Regions from separate parts of the Paenibacillus sp. FSL R5-0923 genome, predicted to be linked through region 1. Evidence: riboswitches for the same ligand, from Rfam matches in the RefSeq annotation. Region 1 holds a riboswitch; each other region holds the start of a gene.

Region 1 (7,193 bases):
AGCCGGCAATAATCGATGTGGAGCCGTTCGGTGCAATCGCGAACATCCATGCGTTACGAACACCGTCTTTAGCCACTTCTTCTTGCAGCTCGCGCCATTGTTCAGTGGTTACATATTTACCTTCTTGTTCACCGCTAACGTAGCCACGTGAAGTAAAGTATGCACCTGTCTCCCAATCGGAACCGGCGAACTTCGGATAACGGCCTTTTTCACGGGCAAGCTCCATGCTCGAACGTACCAACAGGTAGTTGATGTGTTCATACAAATGGTTGTTATATTCTACGGCTTCATCAGATTCCCAACGAATGCCCTTGAGTGCCAATAGGTGATGCAAGCCGAATGTGCCGAGACCCACTGCGCGGTATTGGCTGTTCGTGTATTGTGCTTGCAGAACTTCAATATTATTAATGTCGATTACGTTGTCCAGCATACGTACTTGGATAGGTACAAGTCTTTCCAGCACACCAGCTGGAATCGCACGTGCCAAGTGAATCGAATTCAGGTTGCAGACTACGAAATCGCCAGGGATTTTGGAGATAACAATCCGGGTCTTGCCATCTTTGGTTACTAATTCTTCCTGTTCAATAACGGTAGCGGATTGATTCTGCATAATTTCTGTGCACAGGTTGGAAGAGAAGACCATACCTTGGTGACGGTTCGGGTTCGTCCGGTTAACCGTATCACGGTAGAACATATATGGAGTACCTGTTTCAAGCTGTGATTTCATAATCCGTTTCATGATGTCGATCGCAGGAACGGTAATACGGGACAATTCCAAATTGGCTGTAGCTTCAGCATATTTTTCACGGAAAGTGCCTTTACCAAGCTCTTCATCGTAGAAGTCTTCCAGACCAAGCGGACGACCGTTCTCATCCGTCCAGCCCATAACCTTCTTCACTTCATGTGGGCAGAAGAGGTTCCAGTGGCTGCGTGATTCAACGGCTTCCATGAACAAGTCCGGCAGGGTTACACCGTGGAATACGTCATGTGCACGCATACGCTCGTCACCATTATTTAGTTTAAGATCGAGGAAAGCGAGAATATCTTTATGGAATACATCAAGGTAGACAGCGACAGCACCTTTACGTGTTCCGAGCTGGTCTACACTGACTGCTGTATTGTTCAATTGGCGAATCCAAGGAATTACGCCGGAGCTAGTGTTCTTATGGCCACGGATATCCGAACCACGTGCCCGTACTTTACCAAGGTAGACGCCGATACCGCCACCCATTTTGCTAAGGCGCGCTACGTCTGTATTAGAGTCAAAGATACCCTCTAGGGAATCGTCTACCGTATCAATGAAGCAGCTGGATAGCTGTCCAGCGACCTTTTTGCCGGCATTGGACATTGTAGGGGTAGCAGCTGTCATGTAGATGTTGCTCATAGCCCAGTAAGCTTCTTTTACAAGCTCAAGACGTTTCTCAGCTGGTTCACGGTGCATCAGGTACATAGCAATAATCATATAACGTTCTTGTGGAAGCTCCATTACACGGCCGTCAAAATCATGCGCCAAATAACGGTCGGATAGCGTAAGCAGACCGATATAGTCAAACAAAAGATCGCGTGTATAATCGATACACCCACCTAGTTCGATAATTTGTTCTTTGGTGTAATGACTTAGAAGCTCTTCACGATAGATTCCTTTTTTTACGAGATCCGTAATTAGCGGGTACAGCTCACCGTAAGGCTCTTCTGGATAAGCTTTATAGCGGCGATGAACGGCTGCTTTTTTATAAAGGGTAGTCAGAAGGGCACGGGCAGCTGCAAACTTCCAAGTAGGCTCTTCTTTCGTTACAAGCTCTAGAGCACTCATGGTGAAGGCATTGCTAATTTCTTCTCCGCTTACGGAGTCACGACGCAGTTTGGAAATTACTCCCCGCAGCAATGTTTCTTTATTTAGTTGATCAAGACCTTCTAAGATACGGTCGGCGTATACGGAAAGGCGCTTCTCATCAAAAGCCAGTTGGCGATTATCTGGTTTTACTACGAATTGTGGCATGGTTATTTCATCCCTTCTTATTTTGGATTAATTTTGAATATCAAAAATTGATATATTATAGCGCAGTAGGCTGCCACAGAAAGACCTCCGAGCCGTTCGTACTGGCCGGAATGTCGATTATGCGTTGGTTAGAGCTTCCTCGGTAAGGAAGTGTAGTATCTTTCAATTCTTCTATAAAACGTCCATCTATTAATACCTGACACTGTGTAAGTAGATTCCACTCCGGCGAACCGGGAAGGGCGGTTAGTTCCTCATACGTATAACCACTGTAAATCCAGATGGGGAAGCCAGGGAGCACGGCGCGAAGCTCATGAATGAACCCAAGTACCTCTTCTGCCGAGAAAAAAGGATCGCCGCCTGCCAGTGTTAGACCATCCAGCAAAGGGTTAGCGGCGATTTCTGCAATGATTTCATGTTGACGTTCTAAGGTGAAGAATTCTCCATATTTAAAGTTCCATGTCTCGGGATTAAAGCATCCCGGGCAACGATGACGGCAGCCGCTGATGAAGAGGACGGCCCGCATGCCCTCTCCCTCGTTAATCGACTCCGGATAGTATCCGCAAATATTCATAAATGCTTAACGCGATCCCGTACTTCGGCTTGTTTGGCGGCATTGAAGCGGGTCTGATAGTCGCCAGTTAAATAACCTGTAACTCTGCGCAAACGACGGATGTGCACGTCATTCTCATGTGCGTTGCAGGAAGGACAGTTTGTCCCAATTACACCTTCGTATCCGCAGCTGGAGCAGCGGTCAATCGGATGGTTAATGCTGAAGTAGCTGACCTGTTGTTCTAGTGCATATTTAATGATTTTGATAAAAGCAGATGGATTGCTGCGGGCATTGCCATTTAATTCGACATAAGAAATAGCCCCGGCATTGCAGTATTCATGGAAAGGAGCTTCCAAGCTGATCTTCTGAGCAGCACCTAGATCGTAGTATACAGGGATGTGGAAAGAGTTCGTATAATACTCACGGTCAGTTACGCCCGGAATAGAACCCAGTACCTTGCGATCAATCTTGGTGAATTTGCCGGACAGGCCCTCTGCTGGTGTTGCGAACAAGGTAATGTTGAGATTAAGTTCCTCACTTTTAAGGTCGCAATACTCCCGCATGTGACGCACGATAGCCACAGCCTTGGCATGGACTTCCATATCCTCGCCATGGTGTTTGCCATACATGGCTTTCATGCATTCCGCCATACCGATGAAGCCAAGCGACAGACTACCATGCTTCAGCAGTTCGCCTACAGAGTCTTCAGGAGCGAGATTTTCGCCGCCTTCCCAGACGCCTTCTCGCATCATGAAATCGGATGCTTTAGCTTTTTGCGCGCTTTGGATGTGGAAACGATGAAGAAGTCCTTCCAGCGCAATATCCATATAGTGATTTAGATCCTCATAGAAGCCAGCTTCGTCTGCGACGGTACGTCGGCCTGTTACTGTGCCGTGTGCCAGACCGAGACGAACCAGATTCAGTGTATTAAAGGAAAGGTTGCCCTTCCCGGAGCAATGATTACGCCCAAAACGGTCACCGAGCACTCGGGTGCGGCAGCCCATTGTAGCAAATTCCGTATCAGGATCACTTGGATCATAATACTGCAAGTTGAGCGGAGCGTCCAGATTAGCGAAGTTCGGATATAGTCTGCGTGCAGAACATTCCGCCGCTTTTAGGAACAATTCATAGTTAGGATCGCCTTGCTGTTGATTGACTCCTTGCTTGCATTTGAAGATTTGAATCGGGAACACAGGTGTTTCTCCGCTGCCAAGTCCGTTCATCGTTGCTGTTAGCAGGGAGCTGATCACAAGCTGACCTTCTGGTGAAGTACAAGTACCATAATTGATGCTGGTAAACGGAATTTGCCCACCGGATCGGCTGGACATGGTATTGAGGTTATGTACCATACTTTCAGCCGCTTGCAGGGTTTCGATTTCGGTTTCCTTTAGTGCAAAACGAAACGCTTTTGGATATAACTCCGCCAGATCGGTCCGACTCATTGTAATCTCGCCCAAAGAATCATTAGCTTGTCCCTCATCAAAATAATCCAGACCCTTGCGGAACAGCTTAGCGAAGGATTTGGTTACATAAGGTGCTAGATCATAGTCGAGCTTATTGGCGGATACGCCGCCATATTGAGCATTTTGCTGGGATTGAAAAATAATTGCTACCAGTGACATAGCTGTCATTATGGAGTTCGGAGGACGAACACTGCCGTTGCCGGTGTTGAAGCCTTCGCGGAGAAGCTTATCAAACGGGATAAAAATGCAGTTAGTCGTTCCGATTGCGTATTGATCCAGATCATGCACATAGACGACATTGTCATCAATGGCTTGCACTAGCTGCGGTGGCATCGTAAAGTTGCGGGCGTACCATTTTGAATATTCACTGCCGAACTTGCTCATTTTACCGGAGAAACTCTCTCCGTTCAAATTGGCATTCTCGCGCAGCAAGTCCAAATCCCGGCTGTCGATAATATCGCGTCCTAAATCAATGAGCTCTTCTAAAAGAACTTCTCGTGCATTTGTTGTACCGTTAAATTGTCTCTCCAACAACGTCATTGTATAGCTCTCCTCTCAGTCTATCGTCCTATCATTAAGAAGTGGTGCCGCATAAGCGGCCGTATATTCATTGTGATCTCATAAAAAAAGCATCCTCTAGCGAGGATGGCAGAAAATGCCCGATGCGTTATGTAAATATCCACACAGATATTTGTAGTGGCCTCTAAGAAGATGACCGCATGCGGACACCGTTCCTGTTCCTCGCAGGCACTCATAGTTGGTGTCGTCGAAACAGGCAGGTCTCCTGGCTTCCGTAGGACCTCTCAGCGCCTTCCCAAGGGGGCTCTTACCCCTCAGTGGCTTCTGCCAGGAGATCTGCCCATCTTAAGCTTCTAAAAGCTTGTAAGGGGCATCCGGTTACAGTGGCGGGACCGCAGCGGATTTTCACCGTACTTCCCTATTAAGCTCTAATTCCGATAAAGGATCAAAGCGCCTGTCTCCACTATATTTTGTTGTCGTTAGATAAAAATAACCCAAGATGTTGTGTTTGTAAACAGTTTTTTAGAAAACCCGCGCGGGGAGCGGGTTCTTCAAAAGTACTCCACAAATGATCCACAGGCTGTCCATAAGTAATCCACAATTGATCCACAGGCATATAAAAAATGATTCATAAATTGTCCGAAAAGATGCCACAAAGAGTCCATAAATGTAGTGCAGATGACCCTAGAATTCATGTTAGAAAAAATACTTGTGGCGAAAGTCATATTTCGGAGAATTTTGGGGAAAGAAGAAGGGGCATAATAAAGCTGAGATCATTTGTGGGAGAGCGGTGGAGTTGTTACAATAGAAGGAGACACATACTTTAAAATTCCGAGGAGGTATTCTCATGCCTATTGCTGAAGTAACCGTTATTCCGATTGGAACAGGTAGTACGAGCCTTAGCAGCTACGTTGCGGATATGCAGCGAGTGCTGAAGACGGTAGAAGGGATTACTTATGAGCTTACATCCATGGGTACAATCATCGAAGGGCCTCTTCAGCGTATTTTTGCTGCAGTCGAAGCGCTGCACGAGTCTCCTTTTGCCGCAGGTGCAGAGCGTGTCTCTACCTCACTTAAAATAGACGACCGCCGCGATAAACCCTCCACTAGCCGTGGAAAGCTGGAGTCTGTGGAGCGTAAACTACAGGTGGAATAGCAGTTTGGGAGAGTAGGGAAATAGGGAGAAATAGGCTTGCGTTTCTGGCTGAAAGTTGTATAATATTTTTTGTTTGACAGAAAAATCAGCCTTAAGCTGGTGTAGCTCAGGGGTAGAGCAACGCACTCGTAATGCGTAGGCCGGGGGTTCAATTCCCTTCACCAGCATCCAAAAAAAACATACGTGGCGCGGATTCTTGGAATTTCGAGGGGCGCGCTTTTTTTAATTGTTCTACCCTTTATTTGAATAAAGAGTTTTCTGGGGGATAAGTATAAAATTCTGAAGAGTGGTGCGGACTTCCTGACTGACGCACTCGTCCAATCCAAGGACTCGGTATGGTACAGGGAAGAGCCGAATTTCATCAAGATTGAAGACGGCGTTTTCGTCCGGCAGAGATTTGAATTTAGAGCATACATAAAATAATCCGCCGAGCATGAGCTTGGCGGATTATTGCTGCTTCATTTGAAAACTCTCTACACACTGGACTCTAGAGCATACCGGTGATTTGGTCCAGCTTTCCGTTCTTACCTTCTTTCAGGCCCCCAAGCAACAGCCAGTTTCTCGCATGCCGAAGGGGGAAACAAAAGATCAATGGAGCAGGCTTCTTTCTCGCGACAATGACGTGATTACTTTTTGCTCCAGGCCTCATTTATGAAAATAAGCACTTGGTTGGGGCCAGTTCTCTTCATCACTCTAAAGCCCGTTGTGGAAACGGTCCCTATGCCTTGAGCGTTCGGAAAACAGTATCCGCCGGGACTGCAAGTTCCGTCGTCCCGAACTCGCAGTTTCCCAACTATTCCAACAGGCACCCATTCTGGACGGTCAAGGCGTGACACATATTCAGCTGTAGGATCCCAGGCCGGATTGAGGACCGGCTCCGATTTGGTGAAGGCCAAACGGGTTACGGTGCCATCAGGCTCCTTCAGTTCTGGGATAACCACCTCGTGGTATTGGATTCTCCCCCATTCATCTTTAAGGAACAGATCGTGCCAGCGCAAATCACTTGCATCTGCGATCATTGCCGGCGTTGCGCTTACGACACCAAGAATGTATTCATCTTCAGCGGTAGCCTTGCGGATCATCTCTCCTTCGCCATGGAAAGTTACGAAATATCCGACGTCAATCGGAAGTCCGTCAGAAGTCTCGAACATTTCTGCATAATCCGCAGCTGCAGGAGATATCACTGCACCATCGAGAAACAGATTTCCGGTCGATCCTTGAAGCACAGCGGCATTAAGCGTTGGACCGACAACTAGGCCGTTGGCCAGATGCCAGGATAAGGGGAACCGGGTAGCCCCGTTCGTGCCCATGATATGTGACCCGAAATGGTTCGCCACATTGTTTAATCCTTCGACATGAGATAAATCAGCAACAGAGATATTCTGCTGGCCTTCAACGTGTGAGACGGCACCACCTGCTGTATTGTTGCTTCCTTCCACGTGAGATATATTTCCGTTGGCTGTATTTAATTGTCCTTCGGCATGCGAAATGGGACCGCTGGCAACA
Region 2 (7,193 bases), on a different contig from region 1:
TCCACCTTGAGCATTTTGCGTACTCGATAACCATGCAATCGCCCGATCCACGGCAGCTTTTACATTTGGATTAGTTGCATAATAAGGCGCAAGAGCTTGCATAGCCATCGCAGTAATATCGGTATCAGCTTTTGCTGGGCCTAATGCCCAACCTCCGGCGTCCGCTGTACCTTTTTTGATTTCTTTATCTAAAATATACTTAATCAAATTCTCTCTTGTAGTCTGATATATTACCCCATCTTTATCAGGCTCAGGGAATAGAACGGGGATCTCGTACGTACGACTATCTAAGGCAATCAGTGCAAATATGGGACCATTAATCCCTTGCTTCTGAACATATTGATAATCAGCGAGTGCATTGATTAGATTATTACCCGCAACATTCGTGATATCCTTCCCGATCGAGGTAAGTCCTAGAATCGCTCTGGAATGCTCTGTGCTTTTAATAGCATCGAGTTTTCCATCCTTCATTAATTCTGTTACTTTCTTAGCTACGTTGTTGTAATAGAGATCATAATAACCACTTGGTACTTCGTAGTTGGCACGTGCTAAAGATAAGATCGACCATTCCCCACTGCCAGTACCAAATGACGGATTCTTTACCGTTTTTAAAATATAGGCCAAGCTTTTATCTAACTGTTCCTTTGCGCCAGTGGTAGCATTCAGCTTGTAGGTAATTTGATATGTTTTCTCTACTCTATTTTCTGCTCCGTCTACTGCCGTTACAGTGATTACATTACTACCTGGGCTTAGAGATGCTTTGTACTCACCATTAGTAGCAGATAGAACGACTCCATTAAGTTTTACTGCTGGCATGATATCTTTAAATATATTGTCTGTGACAACTACTCTGAAACTTAAATCTTTATCGGACACTTCCTGTTTATCCTGAATACCACTTACAGTAATAACAGGTGGCTCTATATCCAAAGAATTGGTAAGCCCGACAAGCGCATGATCTACACTTACTTGAGAGCTTTCAATATTTTCGAGCACGGAATAGGCTTGGTAGACTGCCGATTGTACTACAGTTCTATCCAAAATACTTTCTTTATTCGGATCGCTGTTAATCTCTGCAATTTCAGCAGTTAAAGCGTCCTTATTGGCAAGTTGAATTGGTAGTTCTCCCCAACCACCACCAAGATCAGAACCATAGCCATACGTGGTGAACTGAGTTCGGATGATGTCACCATCTTGAGGATCATATTGAGAAAAACCAACTGGAGGAAATTCATTATTTACTGCATACATCCAACCAGACATGGGGGTGTAGTCAAACTGACTCAACCATTGTTGATTTACTTTAGTTCCTACTGTCATCCCACCAGCTGAGATCATATCTAAAATATATTTCGGAATATTCACTTCATCTCTGGCATTATCTTTAACTTCAGATAGATAAAAGCTACTATTTATATCTCCTAAATATTTATAATTGCCCTCTCCTAGCGCACGCATAATTAAAGATGCGCCATTGTCCCCTTCGTAGATCGGAACTTTAATAGGTTCCTTAATATATCCTTGACCCAATGTGAACTTCTCTACAGATACAGTTGCGTACCCTTTAAGCGTAGAGCTTGCTCCATCTGCATGAGCCGGAATTACACTTGTAGAGAATGTCGTGATGAATACAGCTACAATAAGTAACCAAGCTAAAAACTTATTTTTCTTCATGTTTCATAACCCTTCCCTTCTTTTCCTATGATAAAAAACAGAATTAAACCCAGCGAGAAAAAACACCAGCGCCACCCATTAAGGGATGGCATTCACAAAAAAAAACCACTCAACATAACGTCAAGAGGTTTAAGATAGTGAACCGCAACAATAGCAGGCATATACTATATCAAACACCTCTCTATCGCTCGTAGAGTTTAACGGTGTATCAGAAACAGGCAGATATTCTGGCTCAAGTATCATCACCCTTGCTACCTTCCCAGTTTCCCAGTGGTACCTTGCAAGGACTCCTCTTTCACAGCGGCGGGACCGCGCGGGATTCACACCCGCTTTCCATTTAACCAATCTATGATTGTATTTCCGAAACATTCATAATTGGCACCTATTGCTAATATTAATTTTTCCATGCTTCATCATATCTAATATATATGCTTTTGTCATGCAATATTTGTTTTTTGTATAACGAGTAGTTAGCGATAATCCTATTGAATATCAAATCATTTTAACCACAATATACTCTTTTTCTCTCAGCTCAAAACCATCCTCCAGTGACAAAGAGGCCAAATCAAAGATTCGATCATACTTTTTATTACGTGGGAGCCCTTCTTCCTCAGCCCAGCATGTATAAAGCTCAAACTCGGCACCAGATACCCCATAATCTGTCATAAGCCTAAATAACTCCCGACAACACTTGAGTGAGGCGTTATACGATCCCGGTAGAGTATCTTTTAGCTTAGGGGATACAGAGAAGCCGCCCCAATTCGGTGAAATCCGAAACACATATGGACTCCGAAAATGCTTGCGAATCTCATCGTTCCAATACCCAAGTTCCTCTATAAAAATACCCGCTGCATCTTCTTCCGAGTCGTATACAAGACAATCCTCATCTCTTAAATGAGATAGATCTGCGATGTCATCCAAAGGAATTATACCTTGCAGGCGCTGAGCCTCTCTTTGTTTCTTATACTCCGGGGAATTTTTCACTTCATTATATGTCTTTGCTGACGGTACACTGCCTCTTTCTCCTAACGGAAGCTCTGTAGCCGAGCCTATGTAATGAAATCTGCTCACTGGATTGCCCTCCATAACTTTGGAATCACTACAAATCACTAATTCATATATGAATTTACCACAAATTAGTAAGGTACTCGTTGAAATTATTCTATGTTAGGGTATTTGGTAAGCGTTTACAATGAATTCATGGAGGTGTACGTGTTCATCTAAGCACCAAAGTACTAAGGAAGGTCAGGTTTAAGCATCCTCAAAAATGATCTTACAAAGGAGAATTCAATGACTACTCGAATCCAGAAATCATTCTTATCATTGACCCTTGTCACCGCTCTTCTGCTCTCTTTGTTCTCATCCATTGCCGCCGCTGCCACTAAGGACGAGCAACAAGCTAAGGCAGCACCAAAGAGTAAGATCCAATCCTATGTAGACGATATGCAGCCCGGTTGGAACCTTGGCAATACTCTAGATGCTACAGGTGAGGATGAAACCTCCTGGGGCAATCCGCGTGTGACCCAAGAACTGATTAAGAAAATCGCCGCACAAGGCTACAAAAGTATCCGGATTCCTATCACTTGGGATTCACACATAGGTGAAGCACCGAACTACACCATTGATCAAGCTTACCTCAACCGTGTCGAAGAAGTTGTAGGCTGGGCGCTAGACGCCAAGTTATATGTAATGATCAATGTCCATCACGACTCCTGGTTATGGGTAAGTCATATGGAAGAGAAGCATGATGAGACGCTGGCGCGTTATAATGCAGCATGGACTCAAATTGCGGACCGCTTCAAGGATAAATCCGATAAGCTGATGTTCGAAAGCATTAATGAACCTCGTTTCACGGATGGCGGAAGTACGGATGAAGCGAAGATGGAACAAATGCTTGCAGAGCTCAACAATTCCTTCCATCAGATCGTTCGAAACTCAGGTGGAAAAAATGATGTCCGTCCGCTAGTGCTACCTTCATTAGAGACTTCTCCTACCCAACCTAGAATGGATCAGCTCTACAAGACGATTACAGCTCTTAACGATCCGAACATAATTGCGACCGTTCACTACTATGGCTTCTGGCCGTTCAGTGTGAATATCGCTGGTTACACCACGTTTGAAAAAGATACAAAAAACGATATCACCCAAACTTTTGATAACGTTTACAACACTTTCGTAGCCAAAGGAATCCCTGTTATCGTTGGTGAGTTTGGACTGCTAGGATTCGATAAAGATACAGGTGTGATTGAACAAGGCGAGAAGCTGAAATTCTTCGAGTACCTTACCTATTATTTAAAAGAAAAGAAAATGACCTCCATGCTCTGGGATAATGGGCAGCATTTCAACCGCAAAACGTATAAGTGGTCCGATTCTGAGCTGCAGGGTGTATTAATGTCTGGTCTGAAGGAACGTTCCTCCAGCACTGAAAGCGATCTGGTCTATCTAAAAAAAGGTGCAGCGATCAAAGACACCAAGGTGAAGCTGAACCTAAACGGCAATAAGCTAACCACGATTAGTGCAAATGGGAAGTATCTAACAAAGGGAAAAGATTACACCTTGAATGGCGAGGAGCTGACACTCAAAGCCAGCCAACTCAAAAAACTCACAGCTTCCCAAAAATACGGTGAAAATGCTGTGTTAACGTTGAAATTCAACAAAGGTGTTGCGTGGAGACTAAAGATCATCGTGAATGACACTGCCAAATTAAGTGATGCCAAAGGTACGACTGAATCGTTTGTGATTCCAACTACCTTTAATGGTAACCAGCTTGCCACGATGGAGGCTGTCTATACCGCTGGTGGCAATGCAGGCCCGCAAGACTGGACACCATTCAAGGAGTTCGGCAATACGTTCTCACCCTCTTATAACACGAAAGAAATCAAGCTGCTTCCAGCCTTCTTTAAAGATGTTAAAGATGGAGAGGTCATCTTGAAATTCCACTTCTGGAATGGTGATATCCTTACGTACAAGATCACGAAGAGTGGAACAAACGTTGTAGGAAAGTCTTCTTAGCTTTCGCTGTATAATATAAAAAAGGAGTGTCCCTTCACGGGGACACTCCTTTTTTAACTACATCATACATATACTTCTTCATACGTCATCAACATCAAGCGATAGACCAGATATACTCCAAGATATGCTCCCGTTAAAAGAAACATTGGATTCAAAAAAATCGCATGGATCGAGGTCATAAATACCGTGTTATCTCTTAATATTTCATATATAGCTAGGGCAGAAATATTACCTAAAATAAGCGTAGACAACACAGAAGTTACATTAAAAACAATACGCCACTTTATCCATTTCCGTTGTATCATTAGCATGGCGACGGGAACCACTATACTGCCAAATACGATTAGAAATTTCATTTAGCCAGCCACCTCTGTATCTCTTTAATCCTCCAGTTCAACACTTTCGATTTGCCCCTCGGCATTCACTGTCCACTCGATATCAACACCTGGCATCAGTCCAAGCTTGTCCTCATCTTCGATCACTACATGATCGGGGATGGTTAGGGTCTGCTCTCCCCCACCTTCGACTTTAACGGTAACCTGTTTACCATTAGACGTAGTAATCTTCCCATCATATTCAATCTGCTGCAAAACAATCTTTTGGCTCGGATCCGTAATGGTAACCCGCTTGCCGCCGTCTGTCAGCAGCTCAATCTTTTTATGATAGCCGTCCTTTAAAGTGACTTCCTTAATGACTCTCTGAACGCTAACATCCGCCGGAAGTCCCTCTGTATTTGTACCGGATGATGCATTGGGTTGTTCTGTTGCATTGTTCGTAGCCGCAGGTGCAGTGGCTTCTGTTATAGGCGTTGGAGTTACTTGTGTGGTTTCATTGGCAGCTTTAGAGCAGCCACTTAATAGGACGGTGCAGGCACAGATCAAACAAAGAATTGAAGTTCGAATCTGGCGTTGTGAATTTCCTTTATTCTGTATCATCATTTACCTCCGCATTTAAATTTCTTCCAGTTCTATTTTGTGAACATAGTTTTACCTCTTCCCTTCCTTTTATTCACCAGAAAATGGACCATCTGAATTACTCTCTGATTATCACAGCGTCATAGCACGCCCATATCTAGCTAAATACTCCTCCTTCTCCTTATAATCCGGCATGAGGCTTCCAACCTTTCGCCAAAAAGAGCGGTCATGATTCATATGAAGTAAATGACACAGTTCATGGATGATTACATAATCGATAACTTCCACTGGAGCCATCGCTAGGCGATAGTTAAAGGTTAGCTTTTTATCCGAGCTACAGCTTCCCCACTTGGTTCTAGACTCAACAATGTCAATCGTCTTAGGCTTTACTCTAAGCTGTGTCTGATATTTATTGATCCGTTCACCTACAACCTTCTTACAGCTAGCGAAATAGAATTTCTTCAGCTTAAGTTTAAGCTCTTCCTCATTTAAATCCCCTGTCTCTATTAGCTCTTGCAGCGAATAATATTTGCCTAGATACAGGAACTTACCCTCGTCTTCATACTCTTTGAGCTTTGGTGTTTCTCGGTTCGCTTCAATACTTTGCAGCTTCTCCACTATTAATTTCCCATTACGCTCAACCACGCTTTTAATCGTCTCTTCACTTGTTTTCTTGGGAGCTTTGAGCGTTATACGCCCTGAAGAATCTATGTGAATGGAGATTTTCTTGCCGTTTCCATATTGAACATTAAACTCGATCACCTGATTGTCGTACTCAATCTTCATACCCACCATCGTTTCTATAAGGTTATTCGCAAAAAAAAGGAGAACGCGTTTAAGCGTCCCCCCCTATTTTAACATGATTCCTCAATACACTGGATATCCTGCCACAAACATCGCTAAATACAAAAGACTCCCCGCAACAGAAACTACAGTAAGGATAGCATCCTTTGATTTCTCTTCAGTGAGCGCGACAGCAGCAAAAGCTAGTGGAAATGCAACAAGCAAGTACCGCGGGGCTGACAGCAGCCAGGTAGCTCCGACTACGAACGCAAAATACACGATGAAATAGGCGGTGTATGAAGGTCGTATCTTTTTTGCACCCATAAACATGATAATTAGTGCTGAGAATATAGCGATTAAATTAGGCAGCCATAAGCCGAGAAAAGAACGACTATCTCCACTCTTAAAGGTGCCCACAGCGTATTCCATCTGATATCTTACCGTATCAAAAAAGAGATAAAACCGCTGAGACCAATGCTCTCTCTGGTAAATACTGAACTGAAACGCATTTCCCGTCACGTGATAATTAATAAACAGATAGGCCAGCAAGCCCGTTGATATGATAGCGAGAAAACATACAGCGCTGATGATTCTATGTATAAAGACTTTTTTACTTAATAGCTTATAGTTGCCTATCAGATCCCGTCCAAATTCAATCGCAACCGGTACAATCAGAAGCACTCCGGGAGAACGTGTATAAGCTGCAAGTGCACCGCATAAGCATCCGATCAGCCATTCCTTTTTTCTCACAAAATATAAACACATCAAAGATAATGCCAGAAATAGAGCCTCGGTCATCGGAATGAAGAA
Region 3 (7,193 bases), 2.4 Mb from region 1:
GATCATAATATCGTTACGGAATGTCTTGTTCTAAGCAGATCTCTTCCGTCACTCTTTACTAAGACGTTCCAAAACTTGGAAGGTTGCACTGAAAAATGGAATTATGAACAGTTTCTTTTGAATTATGCTCTCTAAATAAAAAAAGAGTCGCATTTCTGCAACTCTTTTAGTTTAAGCTATTATTTTTCGAGCAAAAATCAACCTGGGTTAGAAGTGCTTTGTTTAATGGCATAAAACCGCTTAATAAGCTTGCCACTGTTTGTTTTGCGGTTACACTAAAGCTTGTATTCGCAATATAGCCTTGAGATACTGAAAAGCTAATGTTTAACAACGAATTTACAGAAGCACTGTTGTATACAGGCTGAGAGATTCTTCTAGTCAAACCACTTCTAGTGACATATGGGACACCATAACCATTCGAATAACTCATTTGCTTACACGCACTTTATTTGGTACAATTACCACGTCTAAACACGTAAAAAAATACCAAAAAACCCTCTATTCATAATGAATGAGGGCAGAACACGGTTCTGTTCGGACAAGCTCCACCTTGTTGAACAGAGAAGTTTTTTAATAATGCTGTCTATTACTAAAAGGGGAGGTGAACCCTCATGGCAAAAGACGTAATTTGCGAAGTTAACTCCTGCACCCACTGGGCAGAAGAGAACAAATGCAGTGCTGATTCTATCTTTGTAGCTTTCCACAGCTCCCAAGAACCTACACGTGCAGAAGAAACAGATTGCAAGACTTTCGAAAGCAAATAAGGTGATGATTTGAAGGGACCCTCCACGGTTCCTTCTTTTCTTTTCTCATTCTATCAAGAATGAGAATTATTATCAAGTGGCTGAAATAAAAAGCCAGGGAGAAATTCCCCGGCTATGATTTATTGTATACTTCTTATGTTATTTGGAAGCACTAACTCCTGCATTTTCTCTTGCAATAGCGGCAGCCTTTACCATGTTACGAAGTGCATCTTCTGTCTCCTGCCAGCCACGTGTCTTAAGACCGCAATCCGGATTAATCCAGAACTGTTCAGGATCAAGCACCCGCAGCGCACGATCAATATTAGCTGTCATCTCTTCTACTGCAGGAACCCGTGGACTATGGATATCATATACACCAAGACCAATTCCTTTATCATACTCCTGCTCCTCAAAGCTAACGATCAGTTCCCCATGGCTACGTGAAGTCTCAATAGAGATAACATCCGCATCCATCGCTGAAATGGAGTCTATCATGTCATTAAATTCGCTATAGCACATGTGGGTATGAATTTGTGTCGTAGCCTTCACATGATTCGTCGCGATACGGAACGACTTCACCGCCCAATTCAAGTATGCCTCATGATCTTCCGCCTTCAAAGGAAGTCCTTCACGGATAGCCGGTTCATCTACTTGAATCATCTCTATGCCTGCATCCTCCAAAGCTTTAACTTCATGACGGAGCGCTAAGGCAATTTGATTCGCTACTGCTTCCCGACTAAGATCATCACGTACGAAAGACCAATTGAGAATCGTAACAGGACCAGTCAACATACCTTTAACAGGAAGGGAAGTTAACGACTGAGCATAGACGCTTTCTTTTACAGTCATAGGCTGGATAAAAGCTATATCCGCATAAATAACTGGTGGCTTAACGCAGCGTGATCCGTAGGATTGAACCCAGCCATTACTAGTAAATAAGTAACCATCCAACTTCTCCCCGAAAAACTCCACCATATCGGTTCTTTCGAACTCACCGTGCACGAGTACATCCAGACCCAGCTTTTCTTGGAAAGTGATTGCATCTGCAATCTGCTCACGAACGAACCCGTCGTAACGCTCTTGATTCCATACGCCTTTACGCCATTTCAACCTTGCCTGGCGCACTTCTACGGTCTGTGGAAAGCTTCCGATTGTTGTCGTTGGCAGAAGTGGCAGCTGCCACTTCTCCTGCTGCACCTTCAGGCGCTCAGCAAAAGGTAGGCTACGTTGGTCTGGTAAATCTGCAAGTCCGAGAACTTGCTCGGCCACATCCTTACGACCGCGTTCAGGAAGTGCACGGAAGGCAGTAAGGGCTTCGCGACTGGCTGTCAACGCAGCAGCAGCTTCTGCTGTACCCTCTAAGGCTGCAGCAAGCAGGCCAAGCTCTCTAAGCTTCTCATCAGCAAAAGCTAAAGCAGCCTTGACGGTGGCCTTCAGCTTCACCTCACCCTGAACAGTAACCGGAACATGCAGCAAACTGCAAGAAGGCTGTAGAATAAGACGATCAAGCGGTACATGTACACTCAGCTTCTCGATCAGCTGCAGCTTAGCATCCAGATCCGAGCGCCAGATGTTGCGTCCGTCAATAATACCCGCTCCCAGCCACTTATCCTCAGGCCAGCCAAGACGTTCAATCGATGCCAGGTTCGTCCCGCCATCATGGACAAAATCAAGACCTAAACCTTGTACCGGAAGCTTGAACAGTGCCTCCAGCGGTTCAGCAGCTTCAAAGTAAGTCTGCAGAATAATATTTAATCCAGGCACGGATTCAGCAATTTCTGTGTAAATCGAGTTAAGTAATGATAATTCTGATTCATTTATTCCTGTAACAATCGCTGGCTCATCAATTTGTACCCAGCTTACTCCTTCTTGCTTCAGTTCCTGCAACAGCTGAACGTAAACCGGAAGAAACCGAGCAGCAATCTTCGCAATATCCGCAGATGCAAAACCTTTTGACAACTTAAGGAATGTATAAAGGCCTAAAACCACAGGTTTACCCTCAATTCCCGCTTGGGACTTGGCAAAACGATAAGCTGCCAGTGGTTTATTCTCGGTCAGACGCGGCGTTTGTGCACCGATCTCTGGAACGATGTAATGATAGTTCGTATTGAACCATTTAGTCATCTCGCAAGCGGTAGCCTCAGCATTTCCTCTAGCCATCGCAAAATAAAGATCAAGCCCAATGTCGCCACCATCATACGCATAACGTGGAGGTACGATCCCGAACATTACAGCTGTATCTAGCACATGATCGTAGAACGTAAAATCATTTACCGGAATTAAATCAATTCCTGCCTCCTGCTGAGTCTTCAAATGCTGAAGCTGAATTCCTGTCATTTCAGTACGGAACGCTTCCTCATTTATTTTTCCCGCCCAGAAGGCTTCCAACGTTTTCTTCCACTCGCGGTTTTTTCCGATTCTTGGATAGCCAAGATTGCTTACTTTTACTTTGTTCGTCACTTTGCAGCTCCCCTTCTCCATCTTCTTATTTTGGACTCGATATCACTTGCATTCCTTTAAAAAAGAGCGCCCTTCCCTAAAAAAGTCAAAGGGAAAGACGCCCATAATATACCTATGGTTAACGTCTAACACCTTCCTATCCTCCGTAGGTGAAGCAGTGCTGTTGAAACAGGCAGGTCTCCTGGCTAGCGGTGTCAGCATCCTTAGCAGTCTTCCCAGCAGTAGTAAATTGCCAGTGACATATGTTGCTATGGACTCTTCCGTTACAGTGGCGGGACCGCATCGGCTTCAAACCGAATTTCCCTATTAAGCCTACCGAATTACTAATTTCCGGCAAGCACCTGTCTCCGATATTGTCAAGCTAAAACGCCTTCAGCGTCCTTTTAAGGACGGTAAGCGTTTATGCGAGAATTATAAGGATAAAGTGAGTGTCTTAAATCTGATGTCATCATACGTGAAAGCCCCCGTCATCTGCAATAGATTACGGGGGCTTTTGTTATATCGATTCCTTATAACGGATTTAGAAAAACACGAAATATACTACTGCAGCAAGTACTATGCGATATATAGCAAATGGTAAAAGCTTAATCCGGTTGATCAATTTCAAGAAGAAACGCATCGATAATAGTGCAAATACAAAGGCACTGATAAAGCCTGCAATGAAGAACGGCAGGGCATCGATGGTGAAATATTGCCAGTTCTTCATCAGTGAGAGTAAACTGGCGCCTGCCATGATTGGAACAGCCATAATAAACGTGAAATCAGCAGCAGCGCGATGACTCATACCCAGAAGAACACCACCAGAAATCGTCGACCCGGAACGAGAAAATCCCGGCCACAAGGAGAAGCACTGGACCAGACCAACACCTAGCGCCTGCTTATATGTAATCTGATCGACACTCTCCGTTTGAATCTTCTTTGGTCCGAATAGATCCGCAATAATCATTAATACAGCACCGACTACTAGACCGATTAACACGGTGGATGTAGAGAATAAATGCTCGTCAATATAATCATTAAACAGAACCCCCAGCACGCCTGCTGGCACTAAACCTACAAGCACCTGTGTAAGCTTCAGGTGGCCGCCTTTTTCAAGCTGTGGTTGTTGCTCGGTTACAGGATCCAACTGCTTGCGGCTGAAGCGCTTTAAGCCCAGCAATTCAATGAACCTATTTCTAAAAATAACTACAACTGCTAATATTGACCCCAGCTGTATAACCACTTTGAACGTATTGGCCGTATATTGCCCAAATAACTCTGTCGATTTTAACCACATATCATCAACAATAATCATATGACCTGTGGAGGATACCGGAGCAAATTCAGTCAATCCTTCAACAATTCCCAAAATAATAGCTTTAATAATCGTTAATAGCTCCATTTGTTCTCCTCCTTTTAATCATAACTTTTATCTATATGTCCTTCTCGGCTCAACCTTCGGTGTTCATTTTCCGGCTGCGCTTGCGGAAGAACAAATACCCAAGGATCACTACTCCACCTGCAAGAAGCACGTACACTACGTTGGAGTACATATCCATATACATGGCGATGTCTTCCCAGGACTCACCCAATGCCGCACCAATAAGCACCAGCAATAGATTCCATCCCAGCGTACCAATCGTTGTGAAGATCATAAACACTCCAAATTTCATGCCCGACATCCCTGCAGGGATCGAAATCAAACTACGCACTAGTGGAACCATCCGACAAAATAATACGGTCCAATAGCCATATTTGTCAAACCAAGCGTCAGCCTTGTGGATGTCCTTTTTGCTAATCCGGAGTAGGCCGCCCCAGCGTTCAACGATCTTTTCCAAGCGATTTACATCCAACAAACGACCGATATAATAGAGAATTACTGCACCCAGCAGTGAGCCAAGCGTAGCAGCAATAATTACACCAGGAATGGTCAAATTCGTTGTGGTTGTCATGAATCCGCCAAAAGGAAGGATCACTTCGGAAGGAATCGGTGGAAATATATTTTCAAAAGCGAGCATCAGGAAAATACCAAAGTAACCAAACTGCTCCATAAAATCTGTAATCCATACTTGCATTTCGTAACCCCCATTATTCAGATCAAGTTCTTCTTCAAGTTGCGTAAATAACGGCTGCGAATAAAAAAGAAGTAAAGTCCCTGGACAGCCAAATATCCCAATAAAACCGCCCCGGTCTCCACAGCAATAGATAAGTAAAACAACCGCTGAAGCGCAATAAAGGCAAACACACTATGCAAAATAGCTACCCCAACCGGAACAAAAAACAACAACGACAATTGTATCGTTACAATTCGGTTTAGCTCTTGATCTGTAAGTCCCATTTTGGACAATGTAGAATATTGATGACGATCATGATCTAGATCTGTATACAGCCGGAAGTAAAGGAAGCTGCCTGCTGCAATGAAAAAGACAGTACCCACCAGTAAAGAAGCGAATAGCATCGTGTTGTACAATGTTCTTTGTATTTCAAACAGCGTGCCGCTAACAACAATCGCGTATGGCGAGTTATTTTCATAGGATCGTTTCCCTTTATGAGCAAGATCCGCAGCTATACCTACCGTTCGCGGGAAGTCATCCATGTAAAATCCTGTATACAAATCGGTCTGTACGGGATGAATAGCCTTGTAAAGCTCATCGCTAATCACAACACCACTGAAATCTCCCCCATCCCTTCCATCCAGCTCCGGCAATAGATATTCAGCAATCGGAACATGCTGGGTATAACCCATTTCTCGAATGGAAAGACCTTGCTTCAAGGTATATACCGGCTTTACTCTACCCGCTTGCAGACTCCGGTCTCGTTGCGAACCGATCATCACCAGTCCTTCATCTCTACTTAGAGGCTGCTCATCCGTCGTAAACCCTGCACGAAGCAGAGCAAGCTTATAATCACTGTAAGCAATCAAGGGAAGCCTTAACGTGCGATCTGGCCCGGTCTGAGATTCCACCTCTGCGTATTTAATCGGAATACTAAGTGTCTCATAGGGTAAACCGAGCGTTGTAAGCTCTTCCTTAATTTCGTCCAAATGCTGATCAAAAGGATCCTGCAATTGATTGCCTTTGGCTACATAACCAACTGCTGCGGGATAGTCCAATTTCAACTCTCTGGAAAGCGTATGGATCGATGCGAATACTCCCACTGAAGTAAAAGATACTGCGGATACAATCGTCACCATAAAAAACATTCGGGCATTCTCTTTCCAGCGGTAAGACAAACCCGATAAAGTAATGATATTCGTGTGGTTCCAATACAGGCGCCGGATCGTCTTAAGTAGTTTAACAGTGTAAATACTGAGCTGAGTATAAAAGAGATAGGTACCCGCAACCGTAATTATAACGACGGGGAACATCACCTTTTCAACCGAAGCCGCTTGTGCTGTAGCTGCCATAAAATAGCCCGTTAACAGCAATAAAGCAGACAGTATAGATAACACCAAGGAAACTTTAGGTTCCTCTTCTGCTTTTCGTTCTCCCTGAAACAGCCGCATCAGTGATTCATTCCCAATAAAGAAGAACGTGCTTAGCGAGATTAGAATAAATAACAGCGCAAAGCTACATATCGTTAGTACAAGCGCCTGCCATGGAAGATGAAACGTTAAAAGAGGTATCCCTAGAAAAGTAGATCCGATCATCAAAAACAACTTACCTAGAATTAACCCAAGTAAAGTACCTGTCAGGATGGCAGAGGTGCCGATCATCATATTTTCCAAAAATACCATCATGTTCAGCTGTCGCTTCGTCATTCCATGCATCAATAAAATCCCAAACTCCATCTTACGTGACTGCAGGAACGATCCGACCGATACAAGAACGAACAAGGAGCAAAACACATAAATAATGGTTTCTGCCGCCATCATTGTATGAGCAGCTGTACTATAAACCAAGCTCTTAGAAATATCCGGATGGTAAATAAACAATGCGCACACAAAAAAGATCATCACTGAAAAAGCACTGACGACAAAATAAGCCGCATATTTACGCTTGTTACGTGTAA

The links. Region 1 has a riboswitch for cobalamin ahead of MKX35_RS01015 (anaerobic ribonucleoside triphosphate reductase). Riboswitches for the same ligand answer to the same signal wherever they lie in the genome.
Region 2: it holds a riboswitch for cobalamin, as region 1 does, so the genes downstream of both, MKX35_RS25595 (S-layer homology domain-containing protein) here and MKX35_RS01015 (anaerobic ribonucleoside triphosphate reductase) in region 1, are expected to answer to the same signal.
Region 3: it holds a riboswitch for cobalamin, as region 1 does, so the genes downstream of both, metE (5-methyltetrahydropteroyltriglutamate--homocysteine S-methyltransferase) here and MKX35_RS01015 (anaerobic ribonucleoside triphosphate reductase) in region 1, are expected to answer to the same signal.

The regions. Positions count from the first base shown of each region.
Region 1 is NZ_JBBPAT010000001.1:215,959-223,151, reverse strand. It holds gene MKX35_RS01025 (ribonucleoside-diphosphate reductase subunit alpha) at 1-1,999, opposite strand, end outside; gene nrdG (anaerobic ribonucleoside-triphosphate reductase activating protein) at 2,055-2,570, opposite strand; gene MKX35_RS01015 (anaerobic ribonucleoside triphosphate reductase) at 2,567-4,552, opposite strand; cobalamin riboswitch at 4,770-5,004, opposite strand; gene MKX35_RS01010 (MTH1187 family thiamine-binding protein) at 5,379-5,687, shown strand; tRNA gene MKX35_RS01005 (tRNA-Thr) at 5,783-5,854, shown strand; gene MKX35_RS01000 (peptidase G2 autoproteolytic cleavage domain-containing protein) at 6,314-7,193, opposite strand, start outside.
Region 2 is NZ_JBBPAT010000002.1:112,827-120,019, reverse strand. It holds gene MKX35_RS25595 (S-layer homology domain-containing protein) at 1-1,674, opposite strand, end outside; cobalamin riboswitch at 1,875-2,075, opposite strand; gene MKX35_RS25590 (hypothetical protein) at 2,167-2,745, opposite strand; gene MKX35_RS25585 (cellulase family glycosylhydrolase) at 2,965-4,686, shown strand; gene MKX35_RS25580 (transposase) at 4,749-5,042, opposite strand; gene MKX35_RS25575 (hypothetical protein) at 5,067-5,624, opposite strand; gene MKX35_RS25570 (M48 family metallopeptidase) at 5,733-6,386, opposite strand; gene MKX35_RS25565 (hypothetical protein) at 6,468-7,193, opposite strand, start outside.
Region 3 is NZ_JBBPAT010000001.1:2,605,187-2,612,379, reverse strand. It holds gene MKX35_RS11545 (DUF1540 domain-containing protein) at 612-764, shown strand; gene metE (5-methyltetrahydropteroyltriglutamate--homocysteine S-methyltransferase) at 903-3,224, opposite strand; cobalamin riboswitch at 3,358-3,563, opposite strand; gene MKX35_RS11535 (undecaprenyl-diphosphate phosphatase) at 3,724-4,584, opposite strand; gene MKX35_RS11530 (DedA family protein) at 4,634-5,257, opposite strand; gene MKX35_RS11525 (ABC transporter permease) at 5,275-7,193, opposite strand, start outside.